2 regions of the Lactococcus allomyrinae genome follow, and region 2 is predicted to be linked to the other one. Evidence: predicted binding sites of a transcription regulator. Region 2 holds the regulator's gene; the other holds the start of a gene.
The links. Region 2 encodes CtsR, which represses protease genes until heat stress. Its sites were predicted from a motif close to TTGGTCAAAAAAGGTCAAANA; they were not measured.
Positions count from the first base shown of each region.

Region 1 (15,599 bases), 370 kb from region 2:
CTTTTTACGCCGATGTATTTCCAAATGCTACGTGGTTATTCTGCAAGTCGCGCAGGCGCAACCGTGATTCCGCTGATGATTGGGGTGATTGTCGCCTCAGCATCACTTGGGGAATTTATCACACGCACAGGGCGTTATAAAATTCTCCCTATTTTTGCGAGTGCGCTGATTGCCATCAGTGCGGTGATGATGGGAATGCTGGGGTCTCATACCAATGTCTGGTATGTCGTAGTCGCACTCTTTATCAGCGGTCTTGGACAAGGGGCAATGATTCAAACCGTCACTGTTGCGGGGCAAAATGCCGTACCTTTTCAGCATATCGGGGCAGCCACAGGTGCGCTCAATTTCTTTAAGAGTCTTGGTGGCTCATTTAGCTCCGTTATTTTTGCTGCTATTTTGGCAAATGCGACGGACAACAGCCAGCTTCCAGCACATTTGGCGCACGGATTCTCTGTCACATTTCTCTGGGTGCTGCCGCTCATGGCAATCTCTTTTATTCTCGCCATCTTCATGAAAGAAAAACCACTCTCAGAAGAAATGGTCAAAATCGCTGCTGGCGAAGCAGAAGCACCAGAATATTAAATAGAATTTATACTACTTCGGTACGCAAGCAGGCAGTCCAGCGCTCGCCGCAAAGGCTTTCATCAAAGTGGCTGAGCTGGACAATCCACCCATGCACTATCTCATGGGCAAGGACGCTTATCAGCTCACCAAGCAAGTTTTTGAAGCGGCACTTGATGAGTTTGAGACTTACAAAGAAGACGCGCAGCACCTTGATTTTGGCGATGAAGCTTATTGGGAATAGCAGATTGCCAATTTTCCGTACAATGGCTGCTCAAAAATCGCTGATATACTACGTACATCAGGTTTGACAAAATTTGTCAAACCAACATTGGAGGCAACATTGTGAGCGAAATACTTGAAGAGGGCAAAGCCATCTGCGAAGAATGCGGCGGCGAATTTTGGGAAGATGAGTTAGAAGACGGCTACTGCGAAAACTGTACGGATTTTCTCATCCAGTGCGGGATTGATGCGATGAACGGAGATTGACATGGGACTATTTGACATCATCGCATCCGTGGGCGATGCGCTTTCGGAAAATGGCGACAAAGCGACCTATTCTGACGAAATCAAAAACGATAAGCGCATTCAAAAAATGATGCATACTGATGGCACAACGCACCAGACCATCAAAGCATCAAAAGTAAAATATAAGAGTGGCAAGGTTACGGAGACACGCTCTTATTACGAAGATTAGAAAAATGGACTGACAGAGTAATTTGTCAGTTCATTTTATTTCTGTCAGCATACTGACAGATGACAAAAACTGTTTTTTCCGAACAATCTTTTCCATAAAACTGAAAAACTCCGCTCAGGGCTTTATATTTCCAGACAATCCAGCTAAAATAAAGCTATAAACAAAGAAATTGACGAGGAAAAGTAACCAATGGCTGACAAAATAAAAACCAATCCCACCCACGTAAGAAAAAATTGGTGGCAAACGCACCCCGATGACGAGCGCTCCCACCTCAACGAAGAATGCGGCCTCTTCGGCGTTTGGGGACATCCAGATGCTGCCCGACTGACTTATTTTGGCCTCCATGCCCTGCAACATCGTGGACAAGAAGGTGCAGGAATTTTAGTCAATGACAACGGAAAACTCAATCGCCACCGTGGTTTAGGACTGGTCACAGAGGTTTTCAAAGACGAAAAAGACCTGTCAGCACTGACAGGTTCGTCAGCGATTGGACACGTCCGCTACGCCACCGCAGGCTCGGCTGACATCAACAATATCCAGCCTTTTCATTTTGATTTTCACGATGGTGGACTTGGATTGGCGCACAATGGCAATCTGACTAATGCGCAGTCGTTGCGCTGTGAGCTAGAGCGCGATGGTGCGATTTTTAGCTCCAACTCCGACACCGAAATCCTCATGCACCTCATTCGCCGCAGCCACCACCCAGAGTTCATGGGTAAAGTCAAAGAAGCGCTGAACACCGTGCATGGCGGCTTTGCCTACCTCATCATGACCGAACACAGCATTCTCGCTGCGCTTGACCCGAACGGCTTCCGCCCGCTTTCCATTGGAAAAATGAGCAATGGTGCAATCGTCGTTGCCTCAGAAACCTGCGCCTTTGATGTCGTCGGCGCAACATGGATTCAAGACGTGGAGCCAGGCGAAATCATCGAAATTGACGACAACGGCATTCACGTTGATCAGTTCACTGACAGCACCAACCTCACGATCTGCAGCATGGAATACATCTATTTTGCCCGCCCAGACAGCACCATCCATGGGGTCAATGTCCATACCGCCAGAAAACGCAGCGGACGCATTCTTGCCCGCGAAGCGCATATTGACGCAGACATCGTCATCGGTGTACCCAATTCTTCCCTCAGCGCAGCCAGCGGATACGCCGAGGAAAGTGGTCTGCCCTACGAAATGGGACTTATCAAAAACCAATACGTCGCTAGAACCTTTATTCAACCTACCCAAGAACTCCGCGAGCAAGGTGTGCGCATGAAACTCAGCGCCGTCCGTGGCGTCGTTGAGGGTAAGCGCGTCATCATGGTTGACGACAGCATCGTCCGTGGCACGACCAGCAAGCGCATCGTCCGCCTCCTCAAAGACGCAGGCGCAGCCGAAGTCCACGTCGCCATCGCCAGCCCCGCCCTCAAATATCCCTGCTTTTACGGCATCGACATCCAAGACCGCGACGAACTCATCGCAGCCACCCACACCACCGACGAAATCCGCGACCTCATCGGCGCCGACAGCCTGACCTACCTCAGCCAAGACGGCCTCGTCGAAGCCATCGGACACGACAAACTCACCCTCGCTTATTTTGATGGGAAATATCCTACGCCACTTTATGATTATGAGGAGGAATATTTGGAGAGTTTAGCGAAGAATGAAGCGAGATAACACAAAAATCAGGTTCAAACGAATCTGATTTTTATAATGCTTCCAAAATTTTGTCAAATAACTTTCTCAAGTATAGCATTTTTCCCATGAACCGTCCCATCCATATGCAAATTGTAAACTCCATCATCAATTAAATCATGCGTTTGGCGTATAGAAAATGCTGACAAAACGGTCAGTATTTTTTATAATCAAAAAGTTTGACCAATACTGACCAATGAGTTATAATAAGAATGTAGTGAGAAAAAAGTTAAAATCACTACCTAAAAAGAATATGAATTTTCATGGAAAGGAATTGAGTTCGCCCTCCTAGAGACTAGGAAAATAGATGAAATGGAATCTGACACGAGGTGTCAGAACCACATTTCCCTAATTTTCTACGTCTCTGAGCAGTCAACGAAAATCTGACAACTAGGTTATCAGATTTCTGCTGTCCCTGAAGTCTAAGCGCTAAAGCGCTAAGACCCTAGGGCGGGCTCACATCTTGATTATGGACATCGAAAAAATGACAACAACAATGCAAGAAAGTCTTGCAGCGGCGCAGCAAATTGCGCAGACACGGCATCAGCAGGCGATTGAGATTCCGCATTTGTGGCGGATTTTTGTGCAACCAAATAGTTTTGGCGCAAATTTTTATAAGGATTTGGGGATTAATCTTGATGAATTTACCTCAATGATTGAGCAAGAAATTGATAAGATTCCGTCAGTAGAGGGCGGCTCGGTCAGCTATGGGCAAGGGTTGAGTCAAGACTTGTTCAAACTTTTGAATGAAGCGGATCAGATTGCTAAGAAAATGGGCGATGAATATCTCTCAACAGAGATTGTTTTGCTGGCGCTTTTTGAGTTGAAGCAAAACCCATTGACCCAATATCTGATGGCGCATGGAGCGAGCAAGCAAAAGGCTGATGAAGCCGTGAAAAATTTACGTGGAGGTGATAAAGTGACGAGTCAAAATGCAGAAGAAACTTACAAGGCGCTGGAAAAATACGGGGTTGACCTTGTGGCGCAAGTCAAATCAGGCAAGCAAGACCCTGTGATTGGGCGTGATGAGGAGATTCGTGATGTGATTCGCGTCCTTTCTCGGAAAACAAAAAATAATCCGGTGCTTATCGGTGAGCCGGGTGTTGGTAAAACGGCGATTGTCGAGGGCTTGGCACAGCGAATTGTGCGCAAAGACGTTCCTGAAAATCTGAAAGACAAGACGATTTTCTCGCTAGATATTGGCGCGTTGATTGCGGGTGCGAAATATCGGGGTGAGTTTGAGGAACGTTTGAAAGCGGTGCTGAACGAGGTCAAAAAGTCTGACGGACAAATTATTTTGTTCATTGATGAGTTGCACACGATTGTGGGCGCAGGCAAGACTGAAGGTTCGATGGATGCGGGAAATCTGCTCAAACCAATGTTGGCGCGTGGTGAGCTACATTTGATTGGCGCGACGACTTTGGACGAATACCGCAAATACATGGAAACGGATAAGGCATTGGAACGGCGTTTTCAAAAGGTTTTGGTGACAGAGCCGACAGTTGAAGATACGATTTCTATCTTGCGAGGGCTGAAAGAGCGCTTTGAAATTCATCATGGTGTGACCATTCATGATAATGCGCTCGTGGCAGCTGCAACGCTATCCAATCGCTATATCACTGACCGCTTTTTACCTGACAAAGCCATTGACCTCGTTGACGAAGCTTGTGCGACCATTCGGGTGGAAATGAATTCCTTGCCAACTGAGCTTGACCAAGCCAATCGCCGTCTGATGCAGCTTGAAATCGAAGAAGCAGCACTCAAAAAAGAACGCGATGATGCGTCTAAAAAACGGCTGGAAATCTTACATGCCGAAATCGCTGAACTTCGTGAGGAAAATAACCAGCTTAAAAGCCAATGGGAAGCAGAGAAAAAGGAAGTTAGCAAGATTTCTGAAAAGCGAAATGAGTTAGAAAAGGCACGTCATGATCTGGACGAAGCGCAAAATGATGGCAATCTCGAAAAAGCAGCCGCTCTGCGCTATGGCAAAATTCCTGAAATTGAAAAAACGCTCAAGGGACTTGAAGAACAGGCGAAATCTGATGATTTGACGCTTGTCCAAGAGTCGGTCACAGAGGAGCAAATTGCCGAAGTGGTCGGGCGCATGACAGGTATTCCCATTACCAAACTGGTTGAGGGGGAACGTGAAAAACTGCTTCATCTGCCTGAAACTTTGCATGAGCGTGTGGTTGGTCAGGATGAAGCCGTTGAGGCAGTATCTGATGCGATTATCCGTGCGCGTGCGGGGATTCAAGACCCTAATCGTCCGCTTGGTTCCTTCCTCTTCCTTGGTCCGACTGGGGTGGGTAAAACGGAGCTGGCGAAGGCTCTGGCTGAAAATCTATTTGACTCTGAGGAACACATGGTGCGGATTGACATGAGTGAATACATGGAAAAGCACAGCGTTTCTCGCTTAGTCGGCGCCCCTCCAGGCTATGTCGGCTACGATGAAGGGGGTCAACTGACCGAAGCTGTGCGGCGCAATCCTTACACGATTATCCTGCTTGATGAGATTGAAAAGGCGCATCCTGATGTGTTCAATATCCTATTGCAGGTCTTGGACGATGGACGTTTGACGGACTCCAAAGGTGTCTTGGTCGATTTTAAAAATACAGTCCTCATCATGACGTCAAATGTTGGTTCGCAATATCTGCTGGATAATGTGGACGAAAATGGTAAAATTTCAGAAGAAACGATTGAAAATGTCCTCGGACAACTCCGTTTACATTTCAAACCCGAATTTCTCAATCGGATTGATGATACCATTCTCTTTAAGCCTTTGTCGCTTGAAAATATCAAGAATATCATTGTCAAAATGACAAGTTTGCTTGTGAAGCGTTTGGAAGAAATGGAAGTGACCCTTGAATTGACGGACGAAGTCAAAACTTGGATTGCTGAAAATGCCTACGAACCTGCCTATGGTGCGCGTCCGCTGAAACGTTATCTGACAAAAGTCATTGAAAATCCGCTGGCGAAATTGATTGTTGGGGGAAAGATTTTGCCGAAGGCAAAAGTTGTGGTAAATCTCGAAGATAACAAGATTGATTTTGCAATTCAAACGACTGCTGAATAAATAGACTAAACCGTTAGCTGATGCTGGCGGTTTTTCGTTTATTTTCAAGCTGATTATTAGTTGAGAAAATGGTAAAATAAGAGGCAGTATAAGAAATCTGGAGAAAAATATGACAGCACAAAATCAAAGACAAGAACTACAACGAAATATCTGGTCTATTGCTGACCAAGTTCGTGGCGCTGTGGACGGGTGGGACTTTAAGCAGTATATTCTAGGGATTTTGTTCTACCGTTTTATCAGTGAAAACTTTCAAAATTATATAGAAGCGGGCGACCCAGAAGTTCATTATGCGGATTACCCAGATGAAGCAATCACCCCTGAGATTATTGATGATGCAGTAAAAACGAAGGGTTATTACATTGCACCCAGTCAACTTTTTTCAAATGTTGTGAAGACTGCGCGTGAAAATGCTGATTTGAATACAGACCTCAAAGCAATTTTCACCGCCATTGAATCAAGTGCGATTGGCTATGCTTCTGAAAATGATATTAAGGGTTTGTTTGATGATTTGGATACGACGAGTAATCGCTTAGGAAATACGGTTGCAGAGAAGAATAAACGTTTAGCCGATGTCCTTGAAGGAATCAATCAACTGAACTTTGGTCGCTTTGAAGATAATCAAATCGACCTTTTCGGGGATGCTTATGAATTTTTGATTTCAAACTATGCCTCAAATGCAGGTAAATCAGGCGGCGAATTTTTCACACCGCAATCTGTCTCAGCACTACTAGCTAAAATCGTCATGCTAGGTAAAGACGAGAACAATAAAATTAACAAAATCTATGACCCAGCCTGTGGTTCAGGCTCTCTTTTGCTCCAAGCGAGAAAGCAATTTTCAGAGCATATCATCGAAGAAGGATTCTTTGGTCAAGAAATCAATATGACTACCTATAACCTTGCACGCATGAATATGTTTTTGCATAACATCAACTATGATAAATTTGATATTAAACGTGGGGATACGCTTATCAATCCGCTACACAATGATGATAAGCCCTTTGATGCGATTGTCTCTAATCCGCCGTACTCCATCAAATGGATTGGTTCAGATAATCCAACTTTAATTAATGATGACCGTTTTAGTCCAGCAGGTGTTTTAGCACCCAAATCAAAAGCTGATTTTGCCTTTATCATGCATGCTTTAAGTTATTTGTCAGCCAAAGGACGTGCGGCTATTGTCACTTTCCCAGGAATATTTTATCGTGGCGGTGCCGAGCAGAAAATTCGAAAATATTTGATTGACAATAATTTTGTAGAAGCTGTTATTCAGTTGCCGGCTAATCTTTTCTTTGGGACAAGTATTGCGACTTGTATCTTGATTTTGGCAAAGAATAAGTCGAATACTGATACATTTTTTATTGATGCCAGCAAAGCGTTCAAAAAAGAAACGAATAATAACATTCTAACGACTGATAATATTGATAAGATCCTTACTCATTTTGATAAAAAAGAAGAGTTGGACTATTTCTCAAAAGCTGTCAAATTTGATGCGATTGTCGAAAATAACTATAATCTCTCTGTTTCAAGCTATGTGGAAGCTGAGGATTTGACGGAAAAGATTGATATTGACGTGCTTAATCAAGATATCAAGACGACTGTTGAGAAAATTGATAAATTGCGAGCTGAGATTGATGAGATTGTCAAGGAGCTGACAAAATGAAAAATCAGATTTTAGAGAAAATACTAGAGGAACGAAAAAATGGGCTTAAAGGTGGACTCTATCACAAAACGCAAGTCAGCTTGACTTACAATTCCAACCGTATTGAGGGCAGTAAGCTGACCGAAGAACAGACGCGTTATGTCTTTGAGACAAAGACGGTTGGTTTTGATGCGGACGGTCTGCCAGTCGATGACATTATCGAAACCAGCAATCATTTTCGGGCTTTTGATTATCTACTTGACACGATTGACCAAGATTTGAGCAAGGAAATCATCAAAACGTTTCATCAAATCCTAAAAGAAGGTACAAGTGATAGTCACAAAGCTTATTTTAATGTGGGCGACTGGAAGAAAATTCCTAATGAGGTCGGTGATATTAAAACTAGTCTGCCAGAAAATGTTGATAAAGATATTTCAAACCTTCTTGAGGATTATCTGGTAAAACCAGCAGTTATTTTTAATGATTTAATCGCTTTTCATGAGTATTTTGAGCGGATTCACCCTTTCCAAGATGGGAATGGTCGTGTTGGACGTTTGATTCTTTTTCGGGAATGTTTGAAGCACGACATTGTGCCTTTTGTGATTGATAATGATAAAAAGTTATTTTACTATCGTGGTTTGCGTGAGTTTGCGACTCAATCGGGTTATTTGATTGAGACTTGTTTGGCGGCGCAAGATGTTTATAAAGAGTGGGTGGGGTATTTTTATCCAGAGATTGGGTTATTGAGAAATCCTTAGTATTTGGAGTCTGGAAAATAAGTTAGGGAATTATTGTGTTCAATTGAGAGATAAATTCATGTTACGATAAGAGCTATATTTTTTGTTTTAGGAGAAAAAATGGCAAATTTACTGCATAATCAACAACAAGGTACGAATAAAGCTAATGCTCATATTATTATCGTTGATATTGAGGATTTTTCTGATGAAGAAAAACAATATATAACGAAAAAGTTAGTTGAAATTTGTAAAGGCGCTAGTTCATCTTTTCCTTCTAGCACGGTAGCTAAAAAACTTCTAGAACAATTTAAAAAGGCTACTGATAAAAATAAAAATGGATTGTCAGCAGAATTTTTACAAGCAATCATATTACGAAATCAAGGATTTAGCCAGAAATACCTATTTAGTAATTTGGAAGAAAACTCAGCCAAAAAGGCTTTTGATGGTTTCTATATATTTAATGGAGATAGTTGGATTTTGGAAAGTAAATCGGCATTTACTCAAACTTCACATCAGAATAAGCATAAAACAACGATTGATAGGAGTTACAAAGGTATAGCAGATATGATTTCAGGAAATACTCCAAACGATCCTTGGGAAAATGCTGCAAATCATGTACAAATTGCAGATAATGCTAACAAATCTCTGCTTAAAAAACTTGAAGAGTTAAGTATTGACTATATGAACAATAAATTCCAAAAAATTGATGATTGGAGAATTATTGTTGGATCAACTGTTGTGGCGGATGATATATCTTTAATTGAAAAAGATATTGAAGCAATTCAAAAGTATATAACCAATCATCAAGCTAAAGAAGAGTTAATTGTTGTAGTTAATTATAAAAATATCGAGTTATTATTTGAAGTGTTAGAGGAGATAGCTAATGGTTGATAATGGGAAAAGTATTTTAACAAGGATAAAAAATAACAAAGATGTTAGTGCAAAGCTGATAAATCTGATTTATCTAAAGGAAGTATTATCTGCAAATGATTTAACTTTTCTATATTCTTTTGCATTGCTACTCATTGATGAATACGAAGAAAATAAAACGAAACATTTATTTTTAGATTATGCCTATTATATCATTGCTCGTACTAGTTTAAAGTCTAATAATTACATGGCGCTTTATGATTTTGCTACAAATTATGGGTATTATCCAATATCTCGAAAAATTAGCGAATTGAAATTAATCGAGACACCAACAATTAATCAATGGTTGGCAGAAATTGGAATAGATGATTTTGTTGATGAAAATAAAGTTTTGACTCTTGAACAAAGCAAAATATTTTTAGAAGTGCTTAATGACAATGAAAATTTTACAAGTTTTTTGGCTCCAACTAGTTATGGGAAAAGTGAGATAATTTTTGAACATATAAAAAAGCATAATACTGAAAATGTTATTGCTATCATAACGCCAACAAAAGCGCTAATTGATCAAGTAAGTAGAGAAGCTCGGAAACGAATTACAGATCGTAAGATTATTACACATGATCAAAATTATTCAAATGATGATTTAAGAATTTTGGCGGTTGTTACTCAGGAACGAGCACTGCGACTTGTTGAGGAAGGTGCTATTTTCGATAGACTTTACATTGATGAAGCGCATGAAATATTTTCTTTTGATTTTGGGAAAAAGCAAAGTAATCGAAGTTTATTGTTATCAAGATTGATGAATATTACTTTGCTCCAAAATTCAAATTGTAAGTATATGTATTTATCACCAGTGATTAACAAAGCGCAAAATATCAGTTTTCTTGAAAATCAAACGATAAAGCAACATAAGATATTTAACGATCTAAAATTGTTGAATATCAAATACATTACTCAAGACTATGTACAACAGTATGATTTATATCTTGGTGAATTTATTAAACTTGGAACAGTTACAGATCAATTTGAATATATAAAAATAAACTCCAAAGATAAAAATCTACATTTTTTATATCGTCCGATTCAAATTGAACAATATACTGAAAAATTATATGATTCATTGGAAACTAATATTTCTATTCCAGATGATATTGAAGAGTTAATCCAAGAGCTTAAGATGATAGTACATGAAGATTTTAAAATGGTTAGTTTTTTAAATAAAGGAATAGTATATCTACATGCCAAAATCCCATCCCTAATTAAAAATTATATTCTAAAATTTGTCCGTGAATCAAACTATATAAAACATTTTGTAGCTAACTCTGTTGTTCTTTCAGGCATGAATATGCCAATTGATAATTTGTTTTATATTTCCGGGTACTCAAAGTTGGCAGATTTAAAAAATTTATTTGGTCGAGTTAATCGGTTAAATGAAATATTTTCGCCTCAAAACAAAGATTTATCTCGAATTCTTATTCCAATTAACTTTGTGGATATGCCAGACTTTCCTCAACCTCATGGAAAATTGAGAAATAAAGTAGAAAAATTACGATCAAATTTTGATGATGAAATAAAAAATCCTCTTTTAGAGAATTCAAAAATTGACCCAAATAATCAAAATAATGCAGATGAAATAAAAAATACAGAAAAACAAATTATAGAAAACTATACTAATCCGAAGTTTAAAGAAAAACTGACACTTGCGGGCGCTCAGCAAATTTTGAATTATACTCCCGAAGGTCTTACGAAGTTGGAGAAGAAATTTAACTTATTTACTCAAACCGAAGATGACGATATTTTTAATTTAATCAAAATCATTTTTTTTGATGATTTTTCTGAACATGTTGACTTTAATCCTGAATATAATGCCTATCGTTTACGTAATACTGAAACAATCACTTATTACAAAATGTTTGTTGATGATTTTAGAACGAGAACACTTAATGACAGGATTAATAAAACAGTTAATTATTGGGAGAAGAAAGAGTCGGGATATAAAATCTATGTTGGGGGAAGTTATGGTGAAGAAGTTTTTGATTCTATTCATTATCCTAATAGTTTCAATAAAGTTTATGTGAATTTGACGGCGCACAGAGATGATAGATATTTTCTTAATAATTTAGCAATTGTGAAGCTACAAATTGATGAGGAGTATGTAAGCCATGAAATTAGCTTATTGGTTAATACGCTATTAAAATTTGAAATTATATCTCAAAGTGATTATGATAAGTTTTTTTATGGAACATCTGATTCCAAAGAACTTGAGATATTGCAATTAGGAATTTCAAGAACATTATTTAATAAGTTAAAAGAGGATGGGCAACTTGATAATATCTTCCTTGATGATTATGGTAATGCGAAAGCTTCGGAAAACCTAAAAGAATACATTGGAAATCAGAAAGGAATAGAAAAATTTGAACTGGAACAATATTTTTTATAAGGAGCAGTAAATGACTATGCAATTATTAAATCTTATTCAAGGGGCTGATGTGGAGTGGAAAACCGTTCAAGAAGTTTTCATGTTAAAAAATGGATACACACCAAGTAAATCAAAACCTGAATATTGGGAAAATGGAGATGTCCCATGGTTCCGTATGGAAGATATTCGGATAAACGGTCATATTTTATCTGATGCAATTCAGACCTGTCATCATAGGGGGATAAAAGGACAACTTTTTCCTGCTGGTTCAATTATTATGGCAACGACGGCAACGATTGGCGAGCATGCCATGATTACTGTTGATTACATGAGTAATCAACAGTTCACAAACTTCACAATCAAAGAAGAATATCGAGAATTACTTGATGATAAGTTTGTTTTCTATTATTTCTATGTTCTTGATGATATTGCCAAAAACAATCTTAATCAATCAAGTATGCCAAGTGTCCAAATGGACGCACTCAAAAAAGCAGATTTCCCCATCCCACCCCTCTCCACCCAACAAAAAATCGTCGAAATACTTGACAAAATGACAGATTATGTTACGGAGCTGACGGCGGAGCTGACGTTACGCCAAAAGCAATATTCTTTTTATCGTGATAAGTTGCTGACTTTTTCGGAAGATGAGCCGTTTGAAGTGCGTTGGACGACTTTGGGGGAAGTGGGAGAAGTAACAAAACTTGCAGGGTTTGAATTTACCAAATATGTTGAATACCAGGATGCAGGAAAAATTATTGCACTTCGAGCTTTGAATATCAAAGGGAAATTAGACTTGACAGATGTCAAATATATTGATAATAGTGATTTTTCAAAATTAAAAAGAAGCAAGTTGTTCGCTGGCGATATGATGTTCACTTATGTAGGAACCGTTGGACAAGTTGCATTGATTGATGAAAATAATAAATACTACCTTGCTCCCAATGTTGCCCGCATCAGATTTGATAAGACTCAAGTTTTTCCAGAATTTATGAGATATTATTTTTCATCAAACTTGATAGGAAAGCAAATTGATAGATTTATGCAATCTTCGTCAATGAAGAATTTGACAATGGAGAATATTCGTAAATTTGAATTACCTATTCCTACACTTAAAGAGCAAGAACACATTATATCTATTTTGAATAAATTCGATGCACTTACATCAGATGTACTCATTGGAATTCCAAAAGAGATTGAATTGCGAAGAAAACAATATGAGTATTGGAGAGAACAGTTGTTTAGTTTCAAAGGAGGTAGGAAATGAGTGCTGAGATAAAATTTCGCTTAATTTCTGATTTTATTAAGGAATATAATAAAGAAAATAATGAATATGCTCGTGAAACAAAGAAGAGGAATAAAATGAACAATAAAAATTCGAAAATTAATAATATTGTTCAAATTTGGTATGCATTTAATGGAACGGGGAAGACGCGATTCACGGTTGATTTTGAAGAATATCTCGAAAATAAAAAACTGAGAAAAATTAATAAAGTCAAGAAGCAAGCTAATAGAGAAAGTATAGATACTATTGAAAAAGAGCACCACCTTTTATACTATAATGCTTATACAGAAGATCTTTTTTATTGGAATAATGAAAATCAAGAATATATAATAAGGCAAGAAACAAACTTTCTAAATATAATTGCGAGTGGAGAAAACCCAAGCGCAACAAAGGACATTGAACCAGATTTTGAAAACGAGTTAATTGATTTGTATAAAGAATATACTCAAAGTAAAATTCAACCAAAATTTGATTTTCGAACTAGTAAAGTTATATTTACAATTCCTACAGAGAGAGGCGAGAGAAAGCAAATAAAAATTTCTAGGGGAGAAGAACGAATATTCGTTTGGACTTTATTCTTTGTTATCATGAAGAAAACTCTTGAAAATTTGGAGCAGCCAGATGAAGAACGAGATGAAAATTACCAAAAGTATTCAGATTTAGAGTACATACTAATTGACGATCCGATTTCATCGCTCGATGACAATAATTCTATAATCATGGCTATAAGTTTAGCAGAGCTTATTAAAAAGTACTGCAAGAATGTTAAGTTTATTGTAATGACACACCATACACTATTTTATAGTATTTTAGCATTTGAGTTAAAAAATAAAAAACCAAAAAAACGGTTGCTGATGAAACAAGGTGAGTATTATTCTCTGAAAAATATTGATGAAAAGCCGTTTTCAAACCATATTTTTAATTTACAGGAAATCGGAGAAGATTTAAGATGTGGAAATATATCACAAAAACATTTTGCCATGTTGCGGAGCACATTGGAAAAAACGGCAACGTTTTTGAATTATAATGATTTTCCAGACTTATTGAAAAAGTCTGATAATGAGAGTGCAAAAATGGCTATAAGGACGCTTCACAGCTTGACACATGGAGGGCGTGCGGATATTGATTCAAATTATATTGTAAAAGATGATATAGAAATTTTAAAAAAATTATACAATGAATTGAGGGATTATTATCATTTCAATATAAACGAATTATAAAAAATTGATAGGCTAGTATAGATTTTTCAGCAGGCTTACCAAAAGAAATCGAACTTCGTCAGAAGCAGTATGAGTATTGGCGAGAACAGTTGCTCGAGTTCTGTCATCCTATTTTATATTATATCAAATAGGTCAGCAATTTTGCTGGCTATTTGATATAATATAAAATAGAGAGGTGAGAGATGAAAGACTATCAAAAGTTAAGAGTGTTAAGTTATGAGCATCCTACGGATTTTGAAAAAATTGTTGAAGGACGAAAAAATGCGATTGGGGCAGTGCATACAAGTTTATTTATCCGTCCCTTTGATGAAAAAAAAGAAATTTTACTGAATCAAAAAGAAGAGCTTTTTTATCTTATTTTACAAAAAATCTCATTACTCAAAGACAAAATGAGCGAAAATTCTCGTAAGATTGATAAACTCCTGAGCCAACTTCCTAAGATTGCAAAGGACAATATTTTTTATCATTTGTTGATTGATGAAATTCAAGCAACGAATGATATTGAGGGTGTTCAGAGTACACGTCAAGAAATTCGAGAAGCCATTACTTCGATTCTTGAAAAGTCAAAGGACAAGAAGCGGTTTAAAAGTTTAGTCAATCAGTACATGAATTTTCAAAAATCCGAGTATAGTGAAATCAAGAAAGTTGAGGATATTCGGAGTATTTATGATGCTCTGCTGGATGATGAGATTGAGCAAAGTGATAAGTTAGCAGAAGGGGAACTTTTTCGAACAAAATCAGTGTGGATTGTCGATTCTAAAAACTCGAAAAAAGTACACCAAGGCGTGGAAAGTCAAGAAAATATTATCAAGGCGCTTGATGAACTCGTGAAGTTTATGAACCGACAAGACATCCCTACATTTGAGAAAGCCTTTATCAGCCACTTTGTATTTGAAAATACGCACCCCTTTTATGATGGAAATGGCCGAACAGGGAGATTTATACTCTGCTCCTACTTAGCACGCAAGCTTGATTATCTCTCTGCGATAGGAGTTTCTGGGGCAATATTGGATCATAAAAAAAAGTATTTGAAAGCTTTTCAAGAAGTCTCGAATCGTAGAAATTTTGGAGAGATGACTTTTTTTATCTTGGATTTATTTGAAATTTTGCTCGAATCGCAGGAGAAAATTTTTAAAAATTTAGAGAGAGCTGATAAGCGGTTGGAAAATTCTATTGATGTTTTGAAAAAACTGTCGAAGAATAAGGATGAATTGGCGCTACTTTTTGCACTTTCTCAACAAGAAATTTTTGATATTTCAAATACAGTGACAGACATTGAGTTGACAGAAGTCTTGCAAGTATCGAGACAAAAGGTGGACAAGTTGACGACGGAATTGCGCAATCAGAGCCTGCTGATACAGACTAAGAAAAAGCCGTCGATGCATCAACTGTCAGAGAAAGTCATTTCACAACTT
Region 1 covers NZ_CP032627.1:457,414-473,012, forward strand. Annotated here, with positions in the region: gene D7I46_RS02290 (MDR family MFS transporter) at 1-582, shown strand, start outside; gene D7I46_RS13630 (hypothetical protein) at 674-805, shown strand; gene D7I46_RS13230 (hypothetical protein) at 907-1,050, shown strand; gene D7I46_RS02300 (hypothetical protein) at 1,052-1,258, shown strand; gene purF (amidophosphoribosyltransferase) at 1,448-2,926, shown strand; gene clpB (ATP-dependent chaperone ClpB) at 3,414-6,017, shown strand; gene D7I46_RS02315 (type I restriction-modification system subunit M) at 6,127-7,677, shown strand; gene D7I46_RS02320 (Fic family protein) at 7,674-8,414, shown strand; gene D7I46_RS02325 (hypothetical protein) at 8,514-9,284, shown strand; gene D7I46_RS02330 (DEAD/DEAH box helicase) at 9,277-11,703, shown strand; gene D7I46_RS02335 (restriction endonuclease subunit S) at 11,714-12,946, shown strand; gene D7I46_RS02340 (ATP-binding protein) at 12,943-14,184, shown strand; gene D7I46_RS02345 (Fic family protein) at 14,367-15,599, shown strand, end outside.
Region 1: clpB (ATP-dependent chaperone ClpB) is a predicted target of CtsR. The motif match lies at 3,121-3,141, and genes of this name have one in related genera.

Region 2 (15,599 bases):
ATCAACGTGTGGATTGCATGATAAATGCGGGTGTGCTTAATGAGGCACGTCATTTATTTGAGGATTATCCAGAAGTTCAGGCTGCAAAAGGGATTGGTTATAAAGAATTTTTCCCTTATTTTGCTGGAGAAATGGGTTTAGAAGAGGCAGTCGAGCTAGTCAAAAGAAATTCGAGACGCTATGCTAAACGTCAATTGACATGGTTTAAAAATCGGATGGCAATTGAGTTTTTTGATGTTTTTGAGGAAAATTATCCTGAGAATGTCTTTGAAAAAGTGGCTGATTTTTTGAACTGAAGGACTTTTTGAAAAATGTTATAATAAAGGATGATGACAGGGCTGTCAGCGTACTGACAGAAAATTGTCAGTAAGATAATTTGATAAATTTAGAGGAATATGAGAAATGAATGACAAAAAATGGATAGATTTAGCAATGAAATATGGAGGTTATATGGCTCAAGACCGCATTTTTTTAGAGAATCGGCTGTCACTACTTACAAAGATGACTGATAAGCGACTACTTTCGACGCCACCTGCATCAGTGTTAAATGCTTATTTTGCCGAACTTTATCAGAAACGTTCTCCTAAGGATGCGACAGATTATTTCTTTGAACTTTCATGTGCGCTGGATATTTTTCAGGATGATCCTGACTTTCGATTGGAAGGAAAGGCGGGAGCTGAAAATTTTCGTTTTGTACGCTTGAACCTTTCTGGTAAGTCGTTTGGATTTTGCTATAAAAATAATCAAGAAGAAGCTGTGGTGTTCAGCGAATTTCCAGTAAAAATTACATCAGAATTAATTTTTGAAATTGCACAGATTTTTCCACATTATCTTTTACAGGAAATTGATGGAAAAATTTTGATGAAACCTGCTGTTTTTTCTACGGAATTTGAATTTGTCAGAGATGAAACTGTACTGACGACTCTGTCAGAAAATGATGATTTTATGCGTTTGTCAGGATATAATATTGATGATTTGCTTGAGTCAGCAGAGAAAATTGGTTATTTTAAACCGCTTCTTTTGCAATATGGTCATCAAAAATTTAATCTTTATATTTCTAAAGGTTTCTAAAAAATAGTGAACTAAAAGCTGTCAGTATACTGATAGCTTTTCTATTACAAAATTGTCATAAAATTTTGATTTTTTCTTAGAGAAATGTTATATTTATGGAAACGATTACTGACTATTTTGTCAGTTTAACGCAGTTGGGGTGGAAGTCTGTTAAAGGCTAGTGATTGGGACTTGTAAGAGACTTGGTGCGTCGGATTTTGCCATATCCTATGATATGATGAGATTACCAGATAAAAAGGAGGAACTTTTATGTTTATTATTCCGCTGATTATTTTGGCAGTTATTTTGTTGATTTTGATTCTAAGTTTGAGCACATTGGTTTTTGTGGTAAAACAACAAACTGTTGCTATTGTGGAACGTTTTGGGAAATATCAATTTACAGCTGGACCTGGTTTTCATTTAAAATTGCCTTGGGGAATTGACCGTATTGCAGCTCGAATTCAACTCCGTCTCTTGCAAAATGAAATGACTGTTGAAACAAAAACAAGTGATAATGTCTTTGTTACGATGAATATTGCAACACAATATCGTGTAAATGAAAATAGCATCAAGGATGCTTATTATAAACTCATGAATCCTGGAGAACAAATCAAGTCTTATATTGAAGATGCTCTCCGATCTGCTGTGCCAAAGCTGACTTTGGATGAACTTTTTGAGAAAAAGGATGAGATAGCACTTGAAGTACAGCATCAAGTAGCGGAAGAAATGGAAACTTATGGCTATATTATTGTTAAAACATTGATTACGAGAGTTGAGCCTGACTTAGAAGTTAAGCAATCTATGAACGAAATTAATGCGGCTCAACGGAAACGTGATGCAGCTCAAATGCTTGCTAACGCCGACAAAATCAAGATTGTCACAGCAGCTGAAGCGGATGCAGAAAAAGATCGTTTGCGTGGGGTAGGTATCGCGGGACAACGTAAAGCAATCATTGATGGTTTGGCGCAACAAATTGCTGAGATGAAAAATACAGGAGTGAATCTCTCAGAAGAACAAATCATGTCCGTCTTGATTGTCAATCAGTACCTCGATACGCTTAATCAATTTGCTGAGCATGGCAATTCAACGATTTTCCTACCAGCTGGTGCTGCGGGTTCTGAGGATATTCGGACACAGATTATATCTGCCTTAAAAGCAAAATAAGAGAAATTGGATTAGAAGTAATCGAATGGCACTCTACATGAAAGTTGTAGTGTGTTTACTCTGGTTGTAGCTTGATTGAATGGCTACAGTTCAGAGTGTTTGATTACTTTTTTTCTTTGGCAAAATGTTAGGCTTGTTCTTGCATTTTTAGGGTAATTCAGGTAAAATAAAAGGGTTGGGAAACCATGTCCGCGTCCGTAGTGTAATGGATATCACGTAAGATTCCGGTTCTTGAGATGGGGGTTCGATTCCCTCCGGACGCATTGCAATATTATTGTGTTTTTCCTAAAATACAGGATAAAGCAAACGTAGTTTGTTTCCTTGCTACCAACTGAGGTAGCACATATTTATTAAGACTCGTTAGCTCAGTTGGCTTGAGGCACTGCTTCAAGGTAAGTGGATAAAGCAAACGTAGTTTGTTTCCTTGCTACCAACTGAGGTAGTACATATTTATTAAGACTCGTTAGCTCAGTTGGCTTGAGGCACTGCTTCAAGGTAAGTGGATAAAGCAAACGTAGTTTGTTTCCTTGCTACCAACTGAGGTAGCACATATTTATTAAGACTCGTTAGCTCAGTTGGTAGAGCATTTGACTTTTAATCAAAGGGTCGCTGGTTCGAGCCCAGCACGGGTCACTAATTGATTCAGTGAGAAAATTGTGGGGAGACTCACAATTTTTCTTGTTTGTATTTTGGAAAAGAGTGAAATGCTCTATATTAAACTGATGTTAAAGTGATTACTTCATTGGTGGGAGATTCTTTCTCCCCCACCAATGTTAGTAGAACGAAAGCAGAGCTTAGTGCTGCTTATCTCGCCACCTTATAGAGGTGGGGGAATTAGCACGCACTTGCTAAGTTAAAAATTCATTCTGGAAAATTAGATTTAACATTGGTTTTATGATGAATGAGCGATATTAAGTGGAGGAATCATGGAGATTCAATTTTTAGGAACGGGTGCTGGGCAACCGTCAAAATCTCGCAATACGCAGGCAATTGCCTTAAAAATGCTTGATGAACGTAATGAAATATGGCTGTTTGACTGTGGAGAAGCAACGCAACATCAGATTTTGAATACAGCAATTCGTCCGCGAAAGATTAGCAAAATTTTTATTACACATCTGCATGGTGATCATATTTTTGGTTTACCAGGATTTTTGTCCAGCCGTAGTTTTCAATCTGCTGAAGAACAGACGAATCTTGATATTTATGGTCCTAGAGGGATTAAGGATTTTGTGTTAACGAGTCTCAGACTTTCTGGTTCAAGACTTGGCTATCAGATTTATTTTCATGAATATGATGAGGCAGGGAAGATTTTTGAAGATGAGAGTTTTGAAGTTTATACAGAGCTTTTGGATCATACGATTTTTTGCTTAGGCTACCGCGTGGTTGAGAAAAATCGAGTTGGTGAGTTAGATGCGCCAGCTCTGCTTGCCGCAGGACTACCTTTTGGACCACTTTTTGGCAAAATTAAGCAAGGTGAAATTGTTGAATTTGAAGGAAGAATATTTAATCCGGATGACTATATTGGAGCCGAAAAAATCGGAAAAGTGGTAACGATTTTAGGCGATACGAGAAAATCAAATGCTGCTGTGCGTTTGGCTTGGGGGGCTGATTTGCTCGTTCATGAAGCGACTTATGAAGCAGTTGAGAGTAAAATGGCGCGAGCGCATGGTCATTCTACATCAAAGCAGGCGGCAGAAGTTGCTAAAGAAGCGGGGGTAAAAAGACTTTTGCTAACTCATATTAGCGCACGCTATGTAGGACCAAAAGTCGGACAACTTGCAGGTGAGGCTCAGGCAGTACATAAGAATAGTTTTGTTGTTAAAGATTTTTATGAGGAGAAAATTGACTAGAAACATATTGATTACTGGGGCGACAGGTGATATTGCGCAAGAAATCGTCAAGCTTTTAGCGCAGGAACAGTTGATTCTGGTTTCTCGGAGTCTGTCAGCACTGACAGAACTTTATGGATATTTGTCAAATGTAACTTTGTTGACAAATGAACAAGTACTTGCTGATGGAATTTCTGTCAGTGTTGATATTTTGATTAATAATGCAGGATTTGGTGTTTTTAAAACTCTGTCAGAGCTGACAGATGCAGAAGTTACAGAACAATTTGTAATTAACACACTGTTTCCGATTCAGCTGATTCGGCAAGTGAATCCTAAGCTTCAAATTGTCAATATTGCTTCAAGTGCAGGTAAACTTCCAACTGCCAAATCAAGTATTTATGCGGCTTCAAAAGCAGCGTTGATTGTGGTGTCAGACGTTTTGAGGATGGAAAGACCAGAACTTATTGTGACAACCGTCAATACTGGACCTGTTAAAACAAAATTTCACAAGAATAATAAGACTTATCTTGAAAAAGTGGGGAAAAATGCGATTTCTGCTGAAAAAGTTGCTCGCAAGATTGTGAAGAGTCTTGGTAAAACTAAGCGAGAAATTAACTTACCTTGGCAATTAACGGTTGTCAGTAAGTTTAGAGTTTTATTTCCCACACTGACAGACTTTCTGTCAGTAAAATTTTTTGATTTTAAATGAAAAAATTATTGGTTTGAGTAGTCAAATGAAAGTGAAACAATCAGATTTTCTTTTGTTGTTATTTGTGTTAAAATGAAGGAGTTGTTCGGGAGTTCGCTTTGTGTTTATACTACAGCTTATTCGTTATAAAAATTAACACCAAATTGATATTGCTTTGCAATTTAGCAGGTCAGAGTCAGGGCAGATGCTCCGAGCGCCGTTCTGCGGTCTCCACTTGTTAAAGCAACAAGGAGAAAGAGTGTTCGCTACGCTGTCCGTTTGCTTGCCATTTGGCGCTATGAGCTTTGCTCATTTACAACCAAGGGGTCATGCGAAGCTAGGAACTAAAGTTCCAGGAGCAAAAGGTATTGCTACTAAACTAAGAGACAGCTGGGTAATGAAGTCAAGACTTATTCAGTGGCACTGAATTTAAAGTACAACCTCGCATCAGAGATATGAGGTCACTTTGTCCAAGGAGCCTAGGCGCTAAAAGCGCCAATGCCCTATGGTAGTCGGATGAAATTCAAGGCTTAGTGCTGCTTTATCTTTGCCCTAGAGCTCGGAGTATTAGCACGCACTTGCTTCGATAAATTTAAACAGAGGTGTTTAAATGATTCAATCAAAATATACATGGAAAATCACTGAAACAGTGCTTCCAGAAGAATTCAAAAAATTAACAAAAAAATATAAATTAGATGAGCTGACAAGCAATATTCTCTACAGTAGGGGCATTCGGGATGCTGATACGATAGAGAATTTTTTGCGTCCAAGTTTGGAAGAACTTCATGACCCATTTTTACTTCATGACATGAAAAAAGCTACTGACAGAATTCTGTCAGCAGTAGAAAATGGTGAAAATATCCTGATTTATGGGGATTATGATGCTGACGGAATGACAGCAAGTTCAGTTATGAAAACAGCGCTTGATGAACTGGGCGCAGAGGTTCAAGTTTATCTGCCTAATCGTTTTACAGACGGATATGGCCCCAATCTTGATGTTTATCAATATTTTATCAACAATGAATCTATTGATTTGATTATTACTGTGGATAATGGCGTTGCAGGTTTTGATGCGATTGAATGGGCCCAAAATCATGATGTTGACGTGATTGTCACAGATCATCATAGTATGCCAGAAACTTTGCCAAATGCTTATGCGATTGTGCATCCAGAGCATCCTGATAGTGTTTATCCATTCAAGTATCTAGCGGGGGTTGGGGTTGCTTTCAAAGTCGCCTGTGCGCTTTTGGAATATATTCCAAGTGAAATGTTAGATTTGGTTGCTATTGGTACAATCGCTGATATGGTCAGCTTGACTGATGAAAATCGGATTTTAGTTGCACATGGTCTAAAAGAACTTGCTAGAACCGAACGTGCAGGTCTACAAGAACTGATGAAGATTGCTGGCTGCGATTTTGGAAAAATTACTGAGGAAACTGTTGGTTTCCAAATTGCACCGCGCCTTAATGCGCTTGGGCGCTTAGATGACCCTAATCCTGCTATTGAGCTACTTACTGGCTGGGATGAAGAAGCGGCGACATCCATTGCGCAGATGATTGATGAAAAAAATAATGAGCGCAAATCAATTGTGGATAAAATCTATCAGGAAGCATCGGAAATGTTGACTGATGACCCTGTTCAAATTCTCTATCATGAAAATTGGCATAAGGGTGTTCTCGGCATTGTCGCGGGCAGACTTTTGGAGAAAATCCATAAGCCTATCATTATGCTAGCAGAAGAAGATGGGATTTTACGTGGCTCTGCACGCTCGATTGAAGCTTTCGATATTTTTAAAGCACTGGATTCACATCGGGAGTTATTTATCGCTTTTGGTGGACATAAACAAGCGGCTGGCATGACGCTCTCTATCGAAAATGTTGAGAAGCTTGAGCAAGTAATGATCGACTTTATCATGGACAATAACATTGATATGTCTGGAAAAACGGTGCTTGAACTTTCGGGAACTTGTGAATTGGATCGTCTCTCATTGAGTACTATAAATAATTTGGAGGCACTTGCTCCATTTGGTATGAATAACCCTAAACCTCGCTTCCTCGTGGAAAATTATAAAGTAACTCAAAGTCGTAGCATGGGTAAAGACAACAGCCATCTTAAGCTTAAAATCGAGCAAAATAAAGCGCAAATTGATGCAGTTTACTTTGGACATGGCGCAGAAGAATTAGAATTTGAGCAAGCTGAAACAAAACTAGCTGTGATGCTATCAAGTAATAGTTGGAACGGAAACACGACCGTACAACTCATGGTTGAAGACGCCCAAGCCGTTGGAATAGAGCTTCTTGACATTCGGAGTAAGCAAATTAATTTTCCAGAAAACACAAAAATTTTTGCAAAAAATGAGTTAAAACATGGTATAATGGAAGACGTGCTTGTTGTAGACGAGGTTCCAAGTTCTCACACAGGTCTGTCAGCACTGACGGAAGCCTTGTCAGCAGGAAACAAGTTGATTTATTTCAAAAACAAGATTGATAAAAATTACTATCTTACTGGTAGTGGAACGCGAGAGCAATTTGCAAAGTTGTATAAAGCAATTTATCAGTTTCCCGAATTCGATGTACGATATAAGCTGCGAAACTTAGCTGATTATTTGAAAATTCCAGAGCTTTTACTAGTTAAGATGATTCAAATTTTCGAGGAGCTTGGTTTTGTCAAAATTGACAACGGCTTAATGACTGTGGAAAAGAACGCAGCAAAACGTGAAATTTCCGAAAGTAAGATTTATCAAGAACTTCAGGAAACGGTTAAGTGGCAAGAGCTTTTTGCGCTTGCGCCAGTCAAAGAAATTTATCAAAAACTAACAGAAAAATAAAAACTTTCTTACTTATAGAAAGTTTGAAGAAAAGGAAAACTGACAGAAAACTGTCAGCACTAACAAAAATGGAATTAAAAGATTACATTGCAACAATTGAAAATTATCCAAAAGAAGGCATTGTCTTTCGTGATATCAGTCCGCTGATGGCTGACGGAAATGCCTACAATTACGCAGCGACTGAGATTGTTCAGTATGCGCGTGATAAGGAAATTGATATGGTTGTGGGACCAGAAGCACGTGGTTTCATTATTGGCTGTCCGGTGGCTTTCGCGCTTGGTGTTGGTTTTGCGCCAGTTCGTAAACCTGGAAAACTGCCTCGTGAAGTCGTTTCAGCCACTTACGAAAAAGAATATGGTACTGATACATTGACCATGCATGCTGACAGTATCAAATCTGGTCAACGTGTTCTGATTGTTGATGACCTGCTTGCAACAGGAGGAACAATCGGCGCAACGATTGAACTTGTTGAAAAAATGGGTGGTGTTGTCGTTGGTTGTGCCTTTCTCATTGAGCTTGATGAACTCAAAGGGCGTGAAAAAATTGGAGATTACGATTATAAAGTGCTGATGCATTACTAGTTTTTTCTGTCAGTAATCATCATCTCAAAAATTCTGTTAGCAAGATTTTTTCTTAACTTATGGAGAAAGTCGTAAGTACTGACAGAAATTTTTTCGCGTAAAAGAAGGTAAAATATTGACAGCAACTCAAATTTGATATAAACTATAAAAAGAAAATTCAGCCAATAGAGTTTGATTGTTTTGAAATGATAAAATGAGTTCACATCTTGAAGATTTATTTTTATCATCCACTAATTGTTAAACTCACATCTTATAACTGAGTTCGAGTCGCTTGTTGAGTTGTAGATATAAATTTTGAACAATTTAGCGTCTTGGATATCTTAAAATTGAGTTCGTCCTCCTAGAAATGAATGAAAAAAGATAAATCTCTTTGAGAAGTTTTACTTCTTTGCGTGATTTCCTATTTTTCATCATTTCTAAACAGTCGGATTCACATCTTAAATGAAAAGAGAGCAGAAACTTGAAGATTACAGCCTTAGAAGGACAACAAATATCAGAACTTTCAATGATTGAAGTCGCTCATGCACTTTTGGAGCAAAATGGCAAAGAAATGCCATTTGCCGAGATTGTAAAGACAATTCAAGCCTATTTAGGAAAATCAGACGACGAAATCAAAGCTAGTATTTCACGTTTTTATACAGAAATTAATACAGATGGAAGCTTCATTCCGCTAGGAAATAATATTTGGGCACTTCGTTCTTGGTATGCAATTGATGAAATTGATGAGGAAGTCATTGCTCTTGATGAAATCGAAGATGACGAAGAAGAAAAACCAGTGAAAAAACGCAGCAAAGTTAATGTCTTTGGTATTGAAGATGAGATTGATCCAGAAGATGAAGAAGGCAACAAAGAAACAGATGATGATATGTCTTACGATGCTGAAGCCGAAGATGAAGACAAAGATGATGTCGCTGCTTATGATGCCGAACTTGCTGAAGTTGAACTTGATAATGTAGATGAAGATGTCGAACTCGATGTTGATGATGACGACGACGACTCAGACGATACTGATGAAGACTAAAATGCATAAAAGTGAGGTGTCTAACCTCACTTTTATGAATATTTGCTTATCATTTGTAAAACATCAAGATAATGGTTACAATTAGAAAAAGCGAATTTTTAACTTATACTATGGCTAACCCGCTGTAAAAGCCAACAACAAATTGAAGTTGCTTTGTGCAACTTCATAACGAAGAAACATAGTATGTCAAGCGTAGTTATCACTAGTCACTTCGGCTTGCTCTTTAGCAGATTACAATTTGGAACTTGCCATTTTCGTGGCTTATTGAAATCAGAAGTCGAGTAAAGTGAAGATAGGGCGAATGGACATCTGTGGTAATTTAAAGTGGAACTAGTATAGCTTACCTCTTAATCTCGAATAACTCGAGTTACTTGATGATAGGGATTAGAGTTAAATGAAGTTTAATAGAGTTTTTTTATTGGTGACATAGTCATTTCAATATTTGAGTAAAAATAAATAATCCCAAATGAGCAAAGGTAGATTCTCTTTGAATTTGTACCCTTGGGCCTTATAAGGAGAGTAGATTTGGTGGATAAAGACACAACAGAATTTTCTCGAGAGAGTTTTAAAGAAAAAATTTTGCGTCAGCTTGAAGAAAATGCAACACAGCAATCTCATGAAGAACCTGATTCTAATGAGAGCTATTTTGAGCGTCCAAAATCAGATTTTAGAACATTAAATCAAAAAGAATCATCTTCTACATTTGAAAAGAGGAAGGTTGAGTTTGAACCTTATAACTTACCTGCTTTTGATTTTCCTAAGGATGATGATGACTGGGAAGAAGAATCTGAGGAAAAAACAACAGTTTCTCAGGAAACAGGCTCTTTACGTGAGAAATTAGAAGCGCTTGCTTTGGAAGAAACTCAAGAGCAATCAGATTACTCACAATTTTCTAGAAATCAAAATCGATATCAAAAGGAGTCTGGCAAGGAGGAAGTTATTTCAAATCCAAAACAAGCAAACCGACCGCCGAAGCGCAAACCTTCTAAGAAGAAAAAACGTGGTGCTAAAAAGAAGAAAAAGGTAACCGCAGGGCGAATCATCGCTGTGATTGTTTTACTTTTGATTTTAGCTGCTGCTGGGACGGGTTGGTATGGTTATAACTTTATTAAAGCAGGTGTGCAACCTTTAGACAGTAAAAATCATGTGGTGAAGGCTGTCAATATTCCAGAAGGTGCAAGTAGTAAACAAATTGGTGATATTTTGCAAAAACAATCCATCATAAAAAATGGGATGATTTTCCAATACTATACTAAATTTAAAAACTATACAGACTTTAAGAGCGGTTACTACAATCTCTCGCCCGACATGGAGTTATCTGCTATTGCCTCAAAATTAGAAGAGGGAGGCACACCAAAACCAGTTGCTCCAACGCTAGGAAAAGTGACTATTCCAGAGGGATATACCCTAGAGCAGATTTCTAAAGGAATCACGGTTAATGCTGATTCCAAAGATGGTAAGACCCCATTTTCGACGGCTGATTTCATGAAGACCGTACAAGACCCTGTTTTTATTGCAAAAATGGTCAAAGCATATCCAAAACTCTTTGCCAATTTACCTGATAAAAGTTCAGGAGTGAAATATCAACTGGAGGGCTATTTATTCCCTGCAACTTATGAATATACAAAATCATCAACTGTTGAAACGATGATTGAGGGGATGATTTCGGCGATGAATACGCAGTTGACACCCTATTATGGCACGATTGCTACGCAAGGAATGACGGTCAATGAAACTTTGAGTTTAGCGGCTTTAGTTGAAAAAGAAGCGAACAACGATGATGACCGTAGGCAAGTTGCTGGTACATTCTATAATCGAATGAATCAGGGAATGACTTTAGATTCCAACTCTTCGGTTCTCTATGCTGAAGGACAGTTGGGAGCTAAAACAACATTGAAGCAAGATGCAACGATTGATACAAATCTTGATTCTCCATACAATTTGTATGCGAATCAAGGAACGGGACCTGGTCCAATTGATAGTCCAAGTCTATCCTCAATCAAAGCGGTACTTCAACCTGCTCAAAATGATTATCTTTATTTTGTTGCCGATGTGACAACAGGCAAAGTCTATTTTGCTAATACATTAGAAGAACAAAATGCAAATGTTCAAACTTATGTTAATGATAAATTGAAATAAAGCAATGATTTTTCTATAATAGTATCTCACTTGAATGAGAGGAAAGTAGAAAAATTGTTTTAACCGGGAGTGCATCTCTGGATAAAGTTTATAAAAAAAGGAAAAATAAAAATGGAAAAAACATTCCCAATGACCCAAGAAGGTCTTGATAAATTAAAAGCTGAACTTGAAAATCTTAAGCTCGTAAAACGCCCAGAAGTGATTGATCGTATCAAGGTAGCACGTAGTTATGGTGACCTTTCTGAAAACTCAGAATATGAAGCTGCAAAAGATGAACAAGCTTTCATAGAAGGACGTATTTCTACAGTTGAAACAATGATTCGTTATGCGGAAATTGTAGACAACGCTAAAATAGCTAAAGACGAAGTGGCATTAGGTAAAAGAGTAACTTTTGTCGAAGAAGGTGAAACTGACGAAGAGTCTTATCAAATCGTAGGTACTGCTGAAGCAGACCCATTTACTGGTAAAATTTCAAATGAATCACCTATTGCACGTGTCCTTATTGGTAAAAAAGTGGGTGACACAGTCAATGTTCCTTTACCTGTTGGCGAAATGACAGTAAAAATTGTCAGCGTTGATTGATATTGGGAAAATCTTTGGTTGTACTAATAGTGAAAAAACTAAAATTATAACTGTCAGTTAATAAAGTAAAAAATTAATCATTAAAAGCTATCACTGATAGCTTTTTTGTTTACTGACAGAATTTCTGTCAGTTTGTCAGTTCCTTGCAAATTGCTTCTTTTGGTAAAATTCCTAAATTTTAGGTATAATAGTCAGTAATAGTCAAAGATTATATTTTAGATTATCCGACTTTGCTAAAGTTTTTCCCTAATAAAAGAAATTGTAAGGATAAATGATTTAATATACACTCATTCTATTTTAAAATCTAGCAGGATTTTATGCTCCATACAGTTGCGGAGTAATGTTAACTCATGGCTGTTTTTCACAACGGATTAATTATAGAAAATTACTGAAATAATAAAATGATAATTGTACGAATGTATTCATTCAACTTTGAATGCTTGTCAAGGCTGGACGAATATCAAATACGAAAAGAATAGGAAAGGATGGAAAAAATGTCTACTCAAAACACATCGGATATCATTGAAGCCTATCTTAGACGGTTACTTGAAGAAGCACAGGAAATAGAAATAAAGCGCGCTGATTTGGCAAATCAGTTTGATGTTGTTCCTAGCCAGATAAATTATGTCATTAAGACACGATTTACAGCGTCAAAAGGTTTTGATGTTGAGTCAAAACGTGGTGGTGGAGGCTACATCAAAATTGTAAAATACCACTATTCGGCACGGCATGAATTTTTGACAGCACTCTATCAGAAGATTCCATCAAATCTGTCAGTAAAGGCGGCTCATGATGTCATTCAGCATCTTTTTGATGAAAAGGTACTGACAGAACGAGAAGGAAACTTACTATTACTTGTCATTACTGACGGAAATATCAGCCCATTTACGCGTGGAACGATGATGAAAAGTATAATAAACAGATTGGACCGTGATGATGAAATTTGAAAATATAGAATACACAACTACTGTAGAGCAAATACTTGATAAGGCAGCAGAGTATGCTTACTATTATCAGTATGGTGCAATTGAAAGTGCTCATATTTTAGCAGCAATGACAACGACTGCTGGCTCGATTGCTTTTAGTGTACTTGCCGGAATGAAAGTTGATTCCTCAGATTTATTGATTGATGTGGAAGATTTATCTAGCCATGTTGTTGTTAAACGTGAAAAGTTAAGATTTTCTCCTAGAGCAGAAGAAATTATTCAATTGGCGGGACTTTTAGCGATACACAATGGAGCTAAGGTTGTAGGCACAGAACACCTTCTTTATGCTCTTTTACAAATTGAGGATGGTTTTGCATTGCAACTGTTGAAATTGCAAAAAGTGAATATCGTATCTGTCAGAAAAGAGTTAGAAAAGCGGACGGGTCTAAAGATACCCGAAGCTAGGAAAACAGTCACACCAATGTCTAAGAGAAACCTTGCTAAACGAGTTTCAGCGACGTCCACAACACCAACTCTGGACTCAGTTTCTTCTGATTTGACAGAATCTGCACGCGAAGGAAAGCTTGACCCAATGATTGGTCGTGAGGCTGAAGTCGAACGTTTGATTCATATATTAAGTCGACGGACGAAAAATAATCCTGTGCTTGTTGGAGAACCTGGAGTAGGTAAATCAGCGATTATTGAAGGTCTGGCTCAACGTATTGTAACAGGAGATGTTCCAGTTGGACTGATGAATAGTCGGATTATGGCATTAAATATGGCGACTGTTGTTGCTGGTACAAAATTTCGAGGAGAATTTGAAGACCGTTTGACAGCAATTGTAGAAGAAGTAAGTAGCGACCCAGATGTTATTATTTTCATTGATGAACTTCATACAATTATCGGTGCAGGTGGTGGCATGGATTCAGTCAATGATGCGGCAAATATTTTGAAACCAGCACTTGCGCGAGGTGATTTTCAAATGATAGGTGCAACAACTTATCATGAATATCAAAAATATATTGAAAAAGATGAAGCATTGGAACGTCGCCTTGCTAGGATAAATGTTGAAGAACCAACAACTGACGAAGCTATTTCTATCCTTCAAGGCTTGAAAGAAAAATTTGAAGATTACCATAGGGTTGCATTTACTGACGAAGCCATCAAAAGTGCTGTGACTTTGAGTGTTCGTTACATGACAAATAGAAAATTACCTGACAAAGCTATTGACTTACTCGATGAGGCGGCGGCATCAGTAAAAATTTCTGTAAAAAATCAACAAACGAAACGCTTAGAACTCGAAAAAGAACTGACAGAAGCCAAAAAAGAATTAGCAGAATCAGTCATTCAACTTGATGTGAAAGCGTCACGAGAAAAAGAAAAAGTTGTTCAAAAGATTGCTGACAAGATTAATAAATTTTCTGTCAGCACTGACAAAAAACAAGAAGTCACTGATAAAGCTGTCATTGCTGTTGCTTCAACACTGACAGGAGTTCCAATCACTCAAATGACAAAATCTGAAAGTGAACGCCTGATTAAACTTGAGCAAGAACTTCATAAACGAGTTGTTGGACAAGAAGAAGCGATTTCAGCAGTATCAAGAGCAATTAGACGAGCAAGATCAGGTGTCTCAGATAGCCGAAGACCAATGGGATCCTTTATGTTTCTCGGTCCAACAGGTGTTGGTAAGACAGAACTTGCAAAAGCACTAGCTGACAGTGTCTTTGGAAGTGAGGATAGCATGATTCGCGTGGATATGAGTGAATACATGGAAAAACACTCAACTTCTCGTTTGATTGGAGCACCTCCAGGATATGTTGGATATGATGAAGGTGGGCAACTAACAGAGCGTGTCCGCAATAAACCGTACTCTGTGATTTTACTTGATGAGGTTGAAAAAGCTCATCCAGATGTCTTCAATATTATGTTGCAAATTCTTGATGATGGATTTGTCACAGATACAAAAGGAAGAAAAGTTGACTTTAGAAACACAATTATCATCATGACTTCGAACCTTGGGGCAACAGCATTACGTGACGATAAAACCGTTGGATTTGGAGCAAAAGATATCTCCGCTGATTATAAAGCAATGAAAGCACGGATTCTCGAAGAATTAAAACGCCACTATCGTCCAGAGTTTCTCAATCGAATTGATGAAACAATCGTCTTCCACCCACTTGCTACCCATGAAATTGAACAGATAGTAAAAATTATGAGTAAATCTCTCATCAAACGACTGTCAGAGCAAAAAGTTCACATTAAACTCACATCAGCAGCAGCAAAACTGATTGCAGAAGTTGGATTTGACCCTGAATATGGGGCTCGTCCTTTGCGTAAAGCGCTCCAACGCGAAGTAGAAGATGTTTTGAGTGAACAACTTCTGACAGGAGAAATCAAGTCTGGCGATAGTATTTCTATCGGTGTGGCTAATAAAAAGATTAAAATCACTCATATTATTTGAGGTGTAAGCAGTTTCATGTTATAATTACATTAGAAATAAAGGAAAGGACGGTTCTGCAAGCAACAGAAAAGTCTTCTCTAAGAGAGTGCTAAATATACTCTAGAAAAAAGCTTGAATGTGCTTGAAGTCCGTTAAAGAGGTACTCTTATGATCAAATTCAATATCCGTGGCGAAAACGTCGAAGTTACCGATGCAATCCGCGCTTATGTTGAAGATAAAATTGGAAAACTCAACAAATACTTCAACGATGGTCATGAAGTGACAGCCTATGTAAATCTGAAAATTTACACTGAAAAACGTGCAAAAGTTGAAGTGACGCTTCCTGCTAAGA
Region 2 covers NZ_CP032627.1:90,203-105,801, forward strand. Annotated here, with positions in the region: gene miaA (tRNA (adenosine(37)-N6)-dimethylallyltransferase MiaA) at 1-296, shown strand, start outside; gene D7I46_RS00520 (hypothetical protein) at 403-1,071, shown strand; gene D7I46_RS00525 (SPFH domain-containing protein) at 1,321-2,214, shown strand; tRNA gene D7I46_RS00530 (tRNA-Arg) at 2,406-2,477, shown strand; tRNA gene D7I46_RS00535 (tRNA-Lys) at 2,775-2,847, shown strand; gene rnz (ribonuclease Z) at 3,141-4,064, shown strand; gene D7I46_RS00545 (SDR family NAD(P)-dependent oxidoreductase) at 4,057-4,752, shown strand; gene recJ (single-stranded-DNA-specific exonuclease RecJ) at 5,342-7,558, shown strand; gene D7I46_RS00555 (adenine phosphoribosyltransferase) at 7,627-8,139, shown strand; gene rpoE (DNA-directed RNA polymerase subunit delta) at 8,600-9,160, shown strand; gene mltG (endolytic transglycosylase MltG) at 9,686-11,299, shown strand; gene greA (transcription elongation factor GreA) at 11,411-11,881, shown strand; gene D7I46_RS00580 (CtsR family transcriptional regulator) at 12,376-12,828, shown strand; gene D7I46_RS00585 (ATP-dependent Clp protease ATP-binding subunit) at 12,818-15,268, shown strand; gene hpf (ribosome hibernation-promoting factor, HPF/YfiA family) at 15,416-15,599, shown strand, end outside.